Regions from separate parts of the Lysinibacillus sp. NPDC094177 genome, predicted to be linked through region 4. Evidence: riboswitches for the same ligand, from Rfam matches in the RefSeq annotation. Region 4 holds a riboswitch; each other region holds the start of a gene.

Region 1 (4,218 bases), on a different contig from region 4:
ATTCCCTCAGTAACAAGATGACCATGAAGATTCATGCAACCAAGCCCTACTGAATGCATTAATTTATTTGCTTTTGCAACAGATGGTACATTCTTAATGTGCGTCATTTGCGACACATTTGTTAATAAGTGCATGGCTGTATCGATTAATGTTTCGAAATCGTTTACTTTACTTGCTGCATGGATATCAATTGACCCTAAGTTACACGATACATCTAACCCATATTCATTCGGTTCATCTTGGTTAGTAATGATACTTGTTTCTTGAACTTGCAAGATTTCTGTACATAAATTTGACATTTTTACACGACCGATATTTTTGAGCGGATGCACTTTATTGACATTATCATCAAAAATTTCAAACGGATAGCCCGATTCAAATTGCGCTTTTTTAACCTCTGTATAGAGTTTACGTGCATTCAAACGTTTAATTTTACGGATATTCGGATTATCTAGAAGTTCATAGTACATATCTGATATTGAAATTTCAGACATACGTCTGCCATATTCTTTAAAAATATCGTATGGACTAAACAATACAATATCTTTATCACGTTTCATAAGATCGAAGAAAATACTTGGTATAATAATTCCTGTTGACAGTGTTGCGAGGCGAATTTTATCATCAGCATTTGGTTTTTTTGATGAAATGAAATTTTCTATGTCTGCATGGAAAATATTTAAGTAGACAACGCCCGAGCCATTTCGTTGTCCTAGTTGATTTGAATAACTGAAAGAGTTTTCCAACAGCTTCGCTACTGGGATTACACCACTTGCACGATTTAATATCTCTTTAATTGGATCACCTAAAGGGCGTAAATCCGTTAAGTTTACCCCAACTCCACCACCAAGACGTGATAGCTCCAAACAATAACCAATATTTTCGGCAATACTATTCATGGAGTCATCCATTGATAATTTAAAGCAGCTTACTAATTCGCCACGGGCTTTCTTTCCACTATTCAATGCTGTTGGTGTTGCAGGCTGATACGCTTCCATCATCGCTTCGATAGAACGCTCTGCTAGAACGGTATCCCCTTGTGCTAAATATAAAGCAATAATGACAATACGATCCTCATATTTTTCTAAAATTTCTTCCCCATCACGACTTTTCATTGCATAGCTATCGTAAAACTTGCTCGCACTCATAAAAGATGGAAAACGGAAATTATAATCATATGCTTTCTTGTACAGCTTTTTAATAAATTCCATCTCGTACATATCGATAAATGCTTTCTCATAGTAGCCCTCATCGACTAAATAGCGGATTTTTTCCTCGATATCAATAAAGTAACGTAAACGCACGTTAACATATTCTAAAAAATAGCGGCGCGTTGCTTCACGATCCTTTTCTAACTCTAGTAGACCAGTTGTACTATAACGATTCAGTACGTCATTATTAAGCTTTAAATATGTTTTCATCCCATTACCCTCGTTTCATAAAACGTTTGTATTGCTTCATAATCTGCTTGATTTCCTCTTAAATCTAGTTTCCGCACTAAGGGCACATGATAAGTAGCAGCAATTTTCTCACCGGCAGCGCCAAAAACATTATGCCCGAAATTACTATTGCCACTGGCAACTACACCCTTACAAAATTTCCTGTTGTTTTCTAAAAAACATGACACTTTTGAAGGGACATCACCTAATCCATCTGTGTAGGTGATTAAAAGGTAGGGCTCATTCAACACTAACCCATCAGAGAGTTCAATAGATTCCGCTGTTAATTTAGAAACAACATTCCGGACATTGCCTGTACGACTAGCATAAACAATCATATTGCAATCATCTCTATATGAGAAACAATCTCCTTAACATCTCCTATAAATGTTTCATTAATTTCTAAAACAGGCACACTTAAAAAACCTGCGTCAATAATTGTTTGCTTAGCTTGTTCATCGTGATCAATGTTTACAATTTCTGCTTCAAGTCCTACACGTTGTAATTCAGATTTTACCCAAAGGCATTTTGGACAGATTGTTTTCGTATAAAGTTTCATATATATCCCTCTTTTCATAAAATAAAAAAGCTATCCCTTCGAGAGAGATAGCCTAAATGGAAACGTTAAAATACAAAAAAAACACATACGTTCCCATCTCTTAATCCCCGAAGAAATGATCAATTTGTTTTATATAGGCAGGTCTCCTGGCTTTGCTTCATTCTCTGATTTCCTTCCCATGCGAATGCACAGTGGCTAATATCATCGTCAGCTTCACAGTTGCGGGGACAGCGTCGGTATTGCACCGAACTTCTCTATTAAACTACATATAGTAGTACCTTTATAAAACGAACACAATATATTGTTGTTCAATAGAACTAAGTGTACCATCCTTCAAATAAAAAGTAAATCTAGATTAGAAACTTCTTTAATATGAGATTATTCAATATTTTCTTTCACACTCTCAAAATATGATCTTAACAAATAATTAGCTGCAATAGACGACTTATTTAAAAAATTTCTAAAAAATATGAAGTTAAATATATTCGCTATTTTACATTTACCTAAATGCAGTATCTTGTTTATCAATCAGGATTATCTCATTCCATCTAATTAAGAACTCTAATTTAATGTAACACTTATGTAAAAATTAATTTCTGAGGTGAATCAAATGTATTGTAACAGTCTAATAAAACCTTAAAGTTCCATCTATTAAGTCGTAATCAACAATTAGATCAATCGTAGATACAAAGTTATTATTTGAACTCCTTACATTAAAACAGTCCATATTCCAAAGAATAATAGACTGTTTTACCACTTCAATTTTTAAATGAAATCTACCGTACAATTATTCCATTCCTACAAATAAAATAATTCCTTAAAAAATTCAGAGCTGAATTTACTTTAAACTAAGGATTATATTTTGATAATAGTTTATATAATTAATAGCAATTTTAAAAGATTATTATCTCTATTATAATCTCTAAAACTATCATAGACTCCTTTTACTTTACCATTTATTGAATTACAAAAGAAACTATGAACTTCTGGATCCTCTAATTATTCAATTTTCCATTTGTAACATATTAGAAAAAACATTTCTAATCCAGGCATTTTCTTTACTTTATTAAGCAATGTCATTCTATAGTCAAATGCCAAGTTGTTTCATTTTGCATTCCATTTAAATGTTCACTTCTTTTATATTTTTTGCATCTATAATCACTTTATAAAGTCTGATCATCATTATTACTTATTGACCCTACCAGCTCACGTTTTATATTCAAATAGGCATAAGTAATATTCTTATTATTATCCGTATTTTCTTGAATTAACTCTTTTACATAATTCTGCAATGAAATAAAATTTTCATTATATAGGTTGTTCATAATTTGCTGTCTTAACTGATTCTCATAATACGAGATTGAATGTGATGTCATCTAGTTCACTCCTATTTAGTCCATAAAAAAACATCTTTCCATTATGATTTCATGTTTTCGCAAAGCAAACTATTGCCGCAATACTGGTTGGTGTAAGTAAAATGTGTAACGGTACTAACTTCGTCCATTAGTGTTGTTTTTAACAGTTTGATTTATGCCCTCACAAAGCTTTTGTCGATCATTCTAATTATTTCTATTATCGTTGCAATGAGTATGGTCATGATGACTTCTAGTATGCTTTAAAGTTGATTAAAAATACATCACTAAACCCATTTTATACGAAAAATAAAAGAATCCATTTTGAAAAAAGATTAATCAAAATGGATTCTTCTCTAGCAGATATTTATTTTAGGTCTCCATAAAAGGTTTGATTATTTTAGCAACGTTCTTCAACTAAAGCATCAAATAGTTTAATGAGCAAATTTACTAATTATACCTTCAGTTCTTCATATTTAACTACAGAGATATAGTTTTTGTTGCAACTGTTTGTTGAAATGCCTGATCATGCTCAACAAAAACCATTGTGGGATTAAATTTTTGAATAAGCTCTTCAATCTGCATGCGCGAATAAATATCAACGAAATTTAACGGTTCGTCCCAAATATATAAATGAGCTTTTTCACATAAACTTTTGGCTATAAGCAATTTTTTCTTTTGTCCGCCGGAATAATGAGCTATATCTTTCTCAAATTGAATTCGCTCAAAATCCATCTTACGTAGGATGGATTTAAATAACGTTTCATCGATCTCATGCTCTTCGATAAAGTCCGATAATAGTCCCTTCAAATGAGAAGTATCTTGTTGGACATAGGAAATAATGAGGCCAGAACCTACATTCAGCGTG
Region 2 (4,218 bases), on a different contig from region 4:
CTATATTTTTACCACATGGAGACCATACAGGTGATGTCGCACCGTTTTTACAATTAGTAAGTTGTTTCGCTTCCCCACCTGCTTTTGAAAGCACAAAAATTTGTGGCTTGCCATGTCTCGTTGATACAAATGCGATTTTACTGCCATCTGGAGACCATACAGGTGAATTCGTTTTATCTTCACCAAATGTCCATTGTTGAGGATTTTTTTCATTTAAGTTTATGTAAAATAAATTAGACATGTAGTCCTTTTTCTTCTCATCAATACGAGTCTCTACATACACAACTTCTGTTCCGTCAGGTGATACTTGTGGATCTGCCACGGATTTTAATTGGTATAGATCTTCTGGTTTTATCCCTTGTTTCGATGTCATATTTTATATCCCCTTTGCGCCGAAATTTCATTACTTAGTAGAATATTTCGACGCCCTAAGTATTATTCCTGCTTTCAAAGGAGAAATTGTTTTTTTATCCCAGAGAGGATTTTACAATAGCATGTAGTACAATTAAAAAACCGTAGCTGCTTCGCAATAATTACCAAGAGCTACGGACATCATTTATTTCAAAGATTGATTTTGGGATAAGTGGTTGTGTACGCATTTGAGTAACGACATAAGCATTTTATCGGGTAGAACGAGATGCTGATGAAGCGGCTCTTCGGACACACCCTGGTAAGCACTCAGTCAGTACGGAAATCACACTCCCGTTATGATGGTCTTATTTTTTAACATTTCCCAATAATCCGCAGAATTTGTTCTGCGATAAAATTTATAAAAAGGTTCATTCGGACGTGCACGTTCCTTATAGAGCTCAATGATTTGCTTTAAAAAACCTTCAATATGCTCCACTTCTACTCTTTTTGCAAACAGAGTCCCGGCTTGTGCATTTGGACCCATTGGCACTGCCCCTAAATAGACATCAAAGCTATCCTTTTGGTAGACAAGCCCAATATCATCATAAACCGCAATATAACAGGCAGAGGCACAACCATTTACGTTTAAACGTAATCTTGTTGGGACAGTTATCCCTTCTAAAGAATGATATAGCTGTTCAGTAATTGGGGCTGCCTCCATCTTATCACCATCACAAAAATCACAAGCCTTCATAGCCACACTTGGCCCTTGCTTTGCCACATACAGACCAGCGTCTTGTAGCTCTTTAGTTGCATCTGTTACATCTACTGTTGGAATTGATAATATTATACTGTAAGATGCGGAGTATTTGATTGCACCAGTTTCTCCTACAACCTTTGCAATTGTTTGAAATTGTGCCGGAGAATAATGCTTATTAATAATACCTGGGCTTACGGCAAGACGGGTAAAATCTCCATTATTGTTTAGTTTTGCAAATGTTTTGTCGGGTATATTTTTACGAAATGCATTCATAAATAATTCTCCTTATGAAAAGAGGGCTAGCAAAACGCTAGCCCCATATTTTTTCTAGTTTTCAAAGTTATCCGGATAGAAGCCTTTCGCCAAAATTTGAATAGCTTCTGCAACACGAACTCCTTCTGACGCGGCAGAAAGCGGTAAAATCACAAAGCGTTCATTTTTTACTGCTTCCGTTTCTTTTAAGGCTGGATCATTTTTCAAGAAATTTATTTTTTCTTCCGCCGTTGTTTCTCCATAATCAACGACAACAACAACTTCTGGATTTCGTTCTACTACATCCTCTTTTGACACCGTAGTCCATCCTGATTCCACATCACCAAAAATATTTTTACCGCCAGCAATAGTTACAAGCTCATTCATGAAGTTTTGTCCAGCAGTAAAGACATCTTTATCACCACTGTCAAACACTAAAACTCGTAGTTCTTTTTCATTTTGCGGTAATTTCGCACGGACAGCATCTACATCCTTTGTCATTTGTTTAATTAATGCTTCTCCACGATCCTCAACGCCGAAAATTTTTGCGATATTTCGAATATCTGTGAAAATATCTTCTAAAGTTGGTTTCGTCATATTTGAGGATGTATGTAAATAACTGTGAATACCTAATGCCTCAAGCTCTTCCTGTGTACCAACACCTTTCTCTCCAAAGGCGCTTTTCCAACCACCGTATAAAAAGTCTGCACCTGCATCAATTACTTGCTCCTTAGAAGGATACTTTTCAGCTATTACAGGCACTTTATCGTAGGCAGCTTGCAGGGGCTCATAAATTTTATCATCTAAGTATGCCGTCCCTACCATTGAATCTTCTAAACCTAAAGCCAGCATAATTTCTGTTACGTGTTGATTTAAGCTAATCGCTTTTTTAGGTGCTTCCTTATATACTTGTGTTGTTCCATTATTTTCAATTGTTACTTCTGTCGTTTCAGCTTGTGAAGGCTCTACCTTCTCACCTATTGCAGCAGATTCTGGTTTGTCCTTTGAGTTACACGCGCCTAGTACAGCGATCAATGCTATTGCAAAGACAAGCCATAAGTGTTTCCATTTCTTCATGTCCTCTTCTCCTTTGTTGTTAAATATATAGAAAGAAATCATTAGACTTCTGTGCTACCAAGTTAGTTTTCTAGAAAAGGGCATAAAAAAACCCCTTGTTTCCAAGAGGTTAGCATAGTGAAAGAAAGGTTCTTCAACCTGTTCACTATCCCCATCCTCGTGGTTTAAGTAAAAGAAAACTAATTGGCAGGTATCCTGGCTTAGGTTCATCATCTATACACCTTCACATAGCATAGCTACAGTGGCATTTCGTATAGACTCTCCATTACAGTTGCGGGACAGCATCGGATTTGCACCGATTTCCCTTTTAAGCAAATGACAAAGATCATTTGCACCAATAGGTCGTTTTTATTTTGTTGTAAATGATATTGCAAGATTAATAGATTCACAATCTCATAAAAATATCAAAAAATTATTATCATAAATATATTAACACTATTCAGACATAAATACTAACTATTTTTATACGAAATATTTTTCAATCCAATTCTGTTACAATGTTGATAGATGAAATAATAGAAACGAGGATTTTTTTATGCATGTAACAATTGGAGTACTCGCTCACGTTGACGCAGGAAAAACAACATTTTCTGAGCAGTTACTATTTCATACAAACAGTATTCAAGCCCGCGGGCGAGTAGATCACCAGGACACATTTCTAGATAATCATGAATTAGAGCGTCAGCGGGGCATTACAATTTTTGCGGAGCAAGGTCGCATGACGATTGGAAACGATACATATACGTTAATCGATACACCAGGACACGCCGATTTCTCCCCAGAGATGGAGCGCGCCATTCGAGTTATGGATTATGCCATTATTATTGTTAGTGCGGTTGAAGGAGTACAAGGTCATACAGAAACAGTGTGGCAACTGTTACGCCAATATCACGTCCCGACCTTTTTCTTTATCAACAAAATTGACCGTGAAGGGGCAGATGTTAAAGCCGTTATGGCACAGCTTCATAAGGATTGCTCTGAGGATGTACTACTCGTAAATGAACCGCTCCGTTCAGACTATGTTCCTTATTCGATGATGGAATGGCTTGCCGAACGTGATGAGCAGCTTCTAGATGCTTTTCTTAATGAGACATTGGATAGCGCAAGCTGCCTTTCTCATTTACAAACGATGATTAAACAGGAAATGGCCTTTTTGTGTTTTACTGGCTCAGCCTTAAAAGATATTGGGATAAAGGAATTCCTAGCACAGCTTCCCCTACTTACAAAGACACATTTTCATAACGATGCCCCGTTCCAAGGTGAAGTGTTTAAAATTCGTCATGATGGACATCAACGTTTAACTTTTTTAAAGGCCTTGCAAGGAACGTTACATGTGCGTGATGAATTTTCATTTGGAGATGTAACAGAAAAAGTGACTGAAATACGGCAATATAATGGTAGTCGTTATGAAAGCGCTCAAGAGGTCGAAGCTGGGGAAATTTTCGCAGTTAAAGGGATTAGTAAAGCTAACATCGGAGATATCATTGGTAATTCCGGTATCCCACAGCCCTATGAATTAGTACCAACATTACAGGCGAAAGTACAATATGAAGGTGATCAGCATATAAAGGAAATATTAAAGATTTTCCGCACACTCGAAGCAGAAGAACCATCATTACGTGTACTATGGCATGAAAAATTCCAAGAAATTCATGTTCATATTATGGGTGTCATCCAACTCGAGGTTCTTATCGACGTGCTTAACAAACGCTTCTCGCTAGATATCTCATTTAGCGAACCACAGATTTTATATATGGAAACGATTGCAACAACCGTGA
Region 3 (4,218 bases), on a different contig from region 4:
ATGGGTTTATCTAACAATGCTTCAACTTCGGTTTGAGCGACAGCCCATGTAATTTTTTCTTCAATTTTTTCAGTTGTCCAGCCAAGATTTAATGGTCCGAATGCAATATCTTGCTTCACTGTACCAGAAAAAAGCTGGTTGTCAGCATCCTGAAATACAATACCAACCTGTTGACGTAATTCTTTTAATGCTTTTCTACTATAATTAAGTTCTTTGCCACAAAATGATATACTTCCAGCAGTAGGTTTCAAAATTCCATTCAGGTGTTGAAATAATGTTGATTTTCCAGCCCCATTATGACCAAGTAAAGCGATTTTTTTCCCCTTAGGAATCTGAAGTGTAATATCTGTTAAGGCATGAGTTCCATCTGCATAAGCGTAGGATAAATGTGTTAATTCAAAATATAAGTCTATCATCGGAAAAAACCTCCATAAATGATGAGGAGTATAAAAATAGCAGAAATACCTAGCCAGTTTTTCATGCTATAGGGAACATTCTCCTGCCAATAGACAGTTTCGCCACCACGTGCTTCCATCGCATTGTTTAACTCACGACTTCGTTGGAACATCTCAGCAAGTAATGCTGCAATCAGCATTGATACTGAACGAAGCCACTGCATAGGGGAGCTGTATCCTAGACGAGCCTGCTGGGCAAGATGAATTTTTTGCATACTGTCTAAAAAGATAAAAATAAACCGATACGTTAGCTCTACTAACTCTACAAATAGAGTAGGAAGTCGCCATTGTCGTAGGACGTAACAAATAGATTGGACTGAAGTCGTAAGAATTAAAAAATACAAACAGCTGATACTGCCAAGAACGATGAAAAAAAGCTGTTGTGCTGTCACGAGGCTCGCACTGCCGATAAAAATCGTCCAACTATTAAGTGAAAATGACCAAATGTGCGTTGGTAGCGTGCTAGTTGATTGGGTTATAGAAATTAAAATTGATACTAAACTTGATAGTAAAAAGAATCCAGGTAGCAATAGTAATTTTGCATAATATTTTGTAGGGATTTTTGCGCCTAAAATGATAAAAGCACTCATCACAATAAATGTAATGAGTGATATTCGTTCATCTCTCATGATAAGCGACAATAAAAGTAGTCCAAGGGATAACGTCATTTTTTCTAGCGGATGAACAGTCGCTAGTTTGTTCATATAAGCATACTTATCAATGAGTAACATAGCGTTTAACCTTCTTTATGTTTGCCGCGCATTAAGCCGATGAAATAGCCGATAAATCCAGCGCCAATAGCAGCTTGTAGTGCGAATAATAAGCTTTCAATTTCACCACTTGGTGGCTCCCATAAGCTTTCAAACCATGGCTCGTAGCTTGCATCTATTTCACTAATCGCTGCTTCCGCTTCGCCATCAGCACCTCCGAATTCTGCACCTTTTTGAATAAATAGGGGAACGATTGCTAGTAACACAACAATTGCTAAGAGCAGTAAGTTTTTTTTCATGTTAGTGAGCCTCCTTTGCTGAAAAAACACGTAAAGCTTTTAATTCACTGACATTGTATTTTTTCAGGAAGTTCATAACGATCACTGTTAAAATTCCTTCACTAACAGCAAGAGGAATTTGCGTTAATGCAAAAATACCAGCAAACTTTGTGAATGAAGCCATAAAGCCTCCGACCTCAGAAGGGAAGGCAAGTGCTAATTGTACAGAAGTGACAACATATGTACCTAAATCACCAAGCATCGCTGCTAAGAATACAGCTACTGAAAATGATAACCCCATTTTTTGAGAGCCCTTAAAAACATAATAAGCAATAATAGGACCAGCAATTGCCATAGAAAAGGCATTAGCACCTAAAGTTGTAAGTCCACCATGAGCTAAAAGTAAAGCTTGGAATAATAATACGATTGTCCCGATAACACTCATCGCTAATGGTCCAAAAAGAACTGTCCCAAGCCCAACTCCTGTTGGGTGTGAGCAACTTCCTGTTACAGAAGGTATTTTTAAAGCTGATAGCACAAAGGCAAAGGCACCCGAAAGACCTAATATCATTTTTGTTTCAGGATTTTCATCAATTGTTTTTCGAATAGAACGTAATCCTAAAATAATAAATGGAATTGATACGACCCACCAAAAAATTGCCCATTCGATTGGCAAAAAGCCCTCCATAATATGCATCGCAAATGCACGATCTGGCACGAATAAAAATGCCAATAAGAAATAACTAAGCTTCCAACCTGAGAGTTTCAAAAATCTCTCCTCCTCACATTAAAATTATTCGAATTAGTATGCGATCAATATAATTTCGCCTTGGCGTAATTGCGTCCGAATTTTGAATTGTGCAAGCACAATTCATTCCTTTCAAAATCCGTGACATCCGCCGGAGTTTTTTTCATTCAGTAGGTGTTTTGGTCCAGTTGGAACCATATCTGTACTCATCTACTACCTTGAGATGGAGTCTCTTCTGAATGAAAAAAAGCACTTCTCCCTTTGGGGGAAAAGTGCATAGCTAAAAAAGTAAATAAGTTCTAATCTGCTAAGCCGCACACCCATCCTCGTAGGTTGAAACGATCACATATTTTTCGGCAGGTCTCCTGGCTTTAGTTCAACGTTTTATAGGCCTTCCCATCCTTTGGACAGTGACATTATCTATAAAACTCCCTAGTACAGTGGCGGGACCGCGCCGGATTTGAACCGGCTTCCCTTTTAAGCGAAATGCTGAACAATTCGCACCGAAAAAAGATGAAGTTGTGAGATTTCACGACAAAGTGTAACATGGTTTTCCATAAATATGCTATACTTTTTGTGAAAAAATTTTTAATTTAGTCTCTATGTCGAAAATTCGGATAAATAGAAAATGGATGTCACATTTTTCTAAAAATAATTAATAAAAATGTCACAAATTAAGAAAGAAATATTGAAATTTTAAAAAAATAAGCTATGATAGAAACAGTTTTATCAAAATCAATTATGCCGCCGCATAATTGCGTCCGGAATCGGCTTTGTGCTTAGGCCTGCGTGATGCAGGTCAGTTAGCCGTTATCGCATGGATGCGATGATCTTAGGCTAACATCCTTTATTGAACTCCTTTCCGATTTTGTGACATCCGCCGGAGGCTTTAACTTCTTTCAGCGGATGTTTGGATACTTGCTGAAAGAAGTTAAAACTAAATTCATATAAAACGTCCATAAGTGCTTGAATATTTTCAAGATAATAGGGAATTCGGTGAAAATCCGATACAGCCCCCGCTACTGTAATAGCTGATGAAATCGCAAAGGCCACCATATAAAAAATGGGAAGGTGCGAAAGTAAAAAGAAGCTTAAGTCAGGAAACCTGCTTATGTGATGCTGCATGCAAACTTTTCGGAGGGAGAAGTTGAAGCGAAAGCGAGTACCCTTATATATTCGTTTTTAATTGGCTTCTACTAAACCTTTACTCTTCGTCTAGAGTAAAGGTTTTTCTTTTTCCTAAAAGCAAATGAGGGGAGAACGACTATGACAACTTGGAATTTAGAGGGGATGAAAACACATCTTTTTATTTGTAATGGTAGTAGCTGTATGAAAAAAGATGCGGAGGACATTACACAGGCAATCCGTGATGAAATACAGTTGCTGGCACTTGATAAAGAAATACATACAACGAGGACTCGATGTAATGGTAGGTGTAAGGATGCTTGTGTTGTCATTGCTTATCCTCAGGGGAATTGGTATCGCGTGCCGACAACGGAGCATGCGAAGGCACTTGTGCAAGATTTAAATCATGAATCGTTACATAATGAGCATGTCTTTACATTGCGTGAAGGTTCGTTACAACGTACAGCACAGACAACAGCCATAAAAGGTATTGAAAAGGTGAAAGAGGGGTAACAAAATGGCGCAAAAAGGTAAGATTTTCGTAGTTGGCTTTGGGCCTGGAGATTTTAAACATATTACGAATCGTGCTGTGGAGGCACTACAACAAAGTGATATGATCATAGGCTATAAAACTTATGTTGAACTTATTCAGGATTTAGTTAGCGCAAAGTCGATTATTAGTACTGGTATGACAGAGGAAGTTTCGCGAGCACAGGAAGCTGTGCGTCAAGCGGAGGCTGGAAGTGTTGTATCGGTTATTTCCAGCGGTGATGCTGGTGTATATGGAATGGCAGGATTAGTGTATGAGGTTTTAATCGAGCTAGGTTGGACGGAAGCAACTGGTGTCGAGGTAGAAATTGTTCCAGGTATTTCTGCTATTAATTCGTGTGCAAGTTTACTAG
Region 4 (4,218 bases):
ATAACGGTACAGTACCAGGTGTTATGGTTAACGCCATCGATTGGTTATCTCGAGTTGATAAAGTAATGATTGGCAAGCCATCATTCATGATGGGAGCATCAATGGGTAACTTAGGTACTGTTAAAGCACAATTACATTTACGAGATATTTTATTCTCACCTGGAGTAAATTCACCATTACTAAGTGGTAATGATGTTTATATTGGAGCAGTACACACTAAATTTGATACAGAAGGCAATCTAACAGATGAGGGTACTATCAAATTCCTAGATGTAGTAATTGATAACTTCTTAAACTGGATGAAAATATACGTTTAAAAATAAAAAAATGTCCCATAGTATAACAATACTTATGGGGCATTTTTTGTTTGTTGGGTTTAAGATAGAGCGACGGATAGAAGAGCCAAGCGACAAATAGGACAATCAGAAAAACGCCCTTTCTAGCATTACACTAAAGAGGGGCATTTTTAGGAAATAAATTGTTTATTTATCCTTTAACAAAAAAGTTGTGGATAAAATGTATGCTATTTATATAACTTGATTGGAGTGGAGGCTGGGCGACTCCTTGGGGGTCAGCGGCAAATGTTTTCTGTAGCAAAAGCAAAGCGACAGCTACAAAGCGCCCAGCCGGAACGGAAATCAACCCCTCGTAATGGTGTTAAGCTTTTATTTAATCGGAATTATTTTTAAAACTTTTTGAAGGCGGTATGCAAAAATACCTGCAAATATAGCTAAAATAATATCTTTTGGTAAAGGAGGCATCATCCAAAGCCATGCAATCTTATAAGTGAAAGCATCAGGAGCACTAGCCCATAGCTTGTAGGCAAAGTACATCCAATTTGTCCCTAGTAAATAATTAATAGCTGTTGCAACTAATGCAGCAACTACATAGCTTTTCTTCGTTCCACTGCGTTCTACAATAAGCCCCGCGACATATGCAGCTAATATAAAAGAGACAATGAAACCAAATGTAGGACTTAAAATTTGTCCAAAGCCCCCACCGAAACGAGCAAATACAGGTGCACCTGCTAAACCGATACACATATAAACAGTACAAGCGAGTGCCCCTTTTCTACTACCAAGAATAAGCCCTGCTAAAATAGCAAAAAATGTTTGCAATGTGATAGGTACTCCACCGACCATCATGAAAGGTACAATAGACGTGATATTAGCTCCTATCATCATCAATGTTGAAAATAGTCCAATGTATGCAAGATCTACTGTTCTTAATTTGTGATGAGTATGTTCCGCAACTGTTGTCATTATTTCACCCCTAAATAGTAATGTTGATAATAATAGTGTAAAAAAATAAAGCTTTTGTGTCAACTTGATTATTTAAGTCGGTTAACACAAAAGTTGTTATCCTGCATAAATTGATAAATAACTATTATTTATAGACTAACTATTAAAATATATGATAGAATCGTCATAATTTTAAAATATTAAATGCTAATGGTGTGACATCTTGTAAAATGTGTCGCTTAAAAGGGAAGTCGGTGCAAATCCGACGCTGTCCCGCAACTGTTACGAGGAGTTCTATGATGTATTAGCCACTGTTCTAGAATGGGAAGGCAATCATAGGTACATTGATTCGAAGCCAGGAGACCTGCCAATTAGTAATTCCTGTAATGCCCACGAGGATGAAAGCGATTACGGACAATAGTAGAAGGAAATCTTTCTGACTTTGTTTAATCAAGGGTATTTCTATGCGCATTTGCATAGAATGCCCTTTTTTTTATTTATTTTCATTCGGCAAGTGTTTGTGAATGTGAAACGTCTGCTACAAGTGTTTTGTCGCGAAAGCAAAGCGATAGAGGGCAATTACGCCAAGACAAAATTGATTTTTAATGAGTAGGAGTTATAAACTGATGAATAAAAAATTTATGATGCTTTCAATGATTCTTCTTCTAGTACTTATAATTTCGATGACAATTGCGATTATGGTTGGATCGGTTTCCGTTACGCCACTTTATGTATGGAAGGTTATCCTTTCTAAAATCCCATTTATACAAAATTCAATCGAACAAGATTGGAGTCGCTCACAGGAAATTATCATTTGGCAAATACGAGTTCCGCGTGTATTGCTCGCAGCTATCGTTGGAGCAGGCTTAGCAATTGCAGGAGTAGCTATTCAGGCACTTGTTCGTAATTCAATTGCAGAACCGTATATTTTAGGGATTTCTTCTGGTGCAACGGTTGGTGCTACAGCTGTCATCATTTTAGGCGCTTTTTCATTTCTGAGCGTTTATGCGCTTTCCGTATCTGCATTTATAGGTTCTCTCACAGCAATGGCTTTAGTTTTCTTCTTAGCGCGTGTTGACGGTAGAATTTCTGTCTTTCGACTTTTACTTTCAGGGATGGCGGTGTCGTTTATTTTATCTGCTATTTCAAATTTTATATTAATGACGTCGAAACAAGAGGGCGGAATGAAGGCAGTCATGTTTTGGATGCTAGGAAGCCTTGCTGGTGCGAAGTGGAGTAATCTTTTAATTCCTACAATTATCTTTATTGTAGTATTTGCCTTGTTATGGCTCCACTATCGAAATCTAAATTTATTACTTCTTGGGGAAGAAGCAGCGGTCACACTAGGGGTTAACTTACAACAATTTCGTATACAGCTTATTATATTAGTTTCATTATTAACGGGTGTGCTTGTTGCTGTAAGTGGTTCAATCGGATTTGTCGGCTTAATCATTCCACATATTGTAAGGTTAATTGTAGGTTCAAACCATAAATATGTTATACCGATTAGTGCATTATTCGGAGGGATTTTCCTAGTTTGGGCAGATGCACTTGCTCGAATTTTAATTGCTCCGGAGGAAATGCCAATTGGAATTATCACGGCTTTTTGCGGAGGTCCATTTTTCATTTGGTTGCTACGTAGTAACAATTATTCATTCGGTGAAGGAGATTAAAGCATATGACATTAGAAGCGAAACAAGTATCATTCTCCATTTCTGATGAACGTATATTACATGAAGTAAATATTCGAATAAAGGACAAGCAATTTGTTGGTCTAATCGGTCCTAATGGTAGTGGGAAGTCAACGCTATTAAAGAATATGTATCGTTTATTAAAACCAGAAAGTGGAACAGTCTTGTTAAATGAACAGGATATTTTAAAGCAATCGAGTAAAAACATTGCTAAAAATTTAGCAGTTGTAAGTCAAGAAACACCAGTCTTATTCGATTTTACAGTACATGATTTAGTTAGTATGGGGAGAACACCTCATAAAAAACTATTGGAGCTAGATCAAGAACGAGATTTTCAAATTGTAAAAGATGCACTGAACCAAACAGGTATCGCTCATTTAGAGAAACGTAGCTTTAGCACTCTTTCGGGTGGAGAAAAAAAGCGTGTGATGGTTGCCCGTGCCCTCTCTCAGCAAGCACAGGTACTTATTTTAGATGAGCCAACAAATCATCTGGATATTCAGCATCAATTGCAGCTTATGGATCTAATTCAAACTTTACATTTAACAGTTGTTGCAGCAATACACGATTTAAACATTGCAGCCATGTATTGCGATCAAATTTATGTTTTACAGCAAGGTCGAATTGTTTGTTTTGGAACACCAGAAGAAGTACTTACACCACAATTATTACAAGATGTATTTGGAGTTTATGCTGATATTCAAATACATCCACTTACAGGTAAACCATATTTAATGTATATCCCAGAGCAATTCACAAAGTAAGCTTTAGAAACTCGATAAAGTGATTGATACATAGTGTTATTTAGGGAATATGAAAGTTAAAAATGTAAATAGAAAAAATTAGAATATTGGTGCTGTAGCTCTGCTTTATCACTATAAATTAGAGTGAAATGCCAGAAGATGCATGCTTTGTGAAGCGGTTGATTGGAGTGGAGACTGGGCGACTCCTTGGGGATCAGCAATAGGGGAACGAAGGCTAAAACCATCGCATGTTGTGATAACGCCTTCGTGACCAACCTCGTGTTGCCCTGACGCCCCCTAGAAAGCGCCAAGTCGGAACGGAAATCCACCCCCTCGTTTTGCCGAAGAGTCATTTAATATAATTTCATTAACTTATTAGGTTTGGTACGCATGCACAACACATATGGATTGAAATGAAGTCAAATTATGCTACTGCTTTTAAGCCTGCTACACCAATAATAATGGCAATGATACTAATTATTCGAGTCAGGTTTTTAGATTCGCCGAAGAATATAATATTCACGAGAACAGCACCAACTGTAC

Evidence for each region. A riboswitch is a leader RNA that binds a small molecule or an ion and turns the genes downstream of it on or off. The one in region 4 is predicted to bind cobalamin.
Region 1: it holds a riboswitch for cobalamin, as region 4 does, so the genes downstream of both, ACQKNC_RS13650 (glutaredoxin family protein) here and ACQKNC_RS18795 (FecCD family ABC transporter permease) in region 4, are expected to answer to the same signal.
Region 2: it holds a riboswitch for cobalamin, as region 4 does, so the genes downstream of both, ACQKNC_RS07585 (ABC transporter substrate-binding protein) here and ACQKNC_RS18795 (FecCD family ABC transporter permease) in region 4, are expected to answer to the same signal.
Region 3: it holds a riboswitch for cobalamin, as region 4 does, so the genes downstream of both, ACQKNC_RS00755 (energy-coupling factor ABC transporter permease) here and ACQKNC_RS18795 (FecCD family ABC transporter permease) in region 4, are expected to answer to the same signal.

The regions. Positions count from the first base shown of each region.
Region 1 is NZ_JBNNTW010000007.1:154,062-158,279, reverse strand. Features, by position in the region: gene nrdE (class 1b ribonucleoside-diphosphate reductase subunit alpha) at 1-1,421, opposite strand, end outside; gene nrdI (class Ib ribonucleoside-diphosphate reductase assembly flavoprotein NrdI) at 1,418-1,777, opposite strand; gene ACQKNC_RS13650 (glutaredoxin family protein) at 1,774-1,998, opposite strand; cobalamin riboswitch at 2,118-2,295, opposite strand; gene ACQKNC_RS13645 (hypothetical protein) at 3,162-3,374, opposite strand; gene ACQKNC_RS13640 (Lsa family ABC-F type ribosomal protection protein) at 3,831-4,218, opposite strand, start outside.
Region 2 is NZ_JBNNTW010000003.1:300,474-304,691, reverse strand. Features, by position in the region: gene ACQKNC_RS07595 (S9 family peptidase) at 1-373, opposite strand, end outside; gene ACQKNC_RS07590 (precorrin-3B methylase) at 695-1,384, opposite strand; gene ACQKNC_RS07585 (ABC transporter substrate-binding protein) at 1,439-2,440, opposite strand; cobalamin riboswitch at 2,609-2,794, opposite strand; gene ACQKNC_RS07580 (GTP-binding protein) at 2,976-4,218, shown strand, end outside.
Region 3 is NZ_JBNNTW010000001.1:149,368-153,585, reverse strand. Features, by position in the region: gene ACQKNC_RS00770 (energy-coupling factor ABC transporter ATP-binding protein) at 1-416, opposite strand, end outside; gene cbiQ (cobalt ECF transporter T component CbiQ) at 413-1,186, opposite strand; gene ACQKNC_RS00760 (energy-coupling factor ABC transporter substrate-binding protein) at 1,192-1,464, opposite strand; gene ACQKNC_RS00755 (energy-coupling factor ABC transporter permease) at 1,466-2,212, opposite strand; cobalamin riboswitch at 2,530-2,714, opposite strand; cobalamin riboswitch at 3,135-3,319, shown strand; gene ACQKNC_RS00750 ((2Fe-2S) ferredoxin domain-containing protein) at 3,458-3,829, shown strand; gene cobJ (precorrin-3B C(17)-methyltransferase) at 3,834-4,218, shown strand, end outside.
Region 4 is NZ_JBNNTW010000014.1:48,149-52,366, reverse strand. Features, by position in the region: gene ACQKNC_RS18805 (NADPH-dependent FMN reductase) at 1-317, shown strand, start outside; gene ACQKNC_RS18800 (biotin transporter BioY) at 666-1,262, opposite strand; cobalamin riboswitch at 1,436-1,628, shown strand; gene ACQKNC_RS18795 (FecCD family ABC transporter permease) at 1,868-2,914, shown strand; gene ACQKNC_RS18790 (ABC transporter ATP-binding protein) at 2,920-3,696, shown strand; gene ACQKNC_RS18785 (DMT family transporter) at 4,100-4,218, opposite strand, start outside.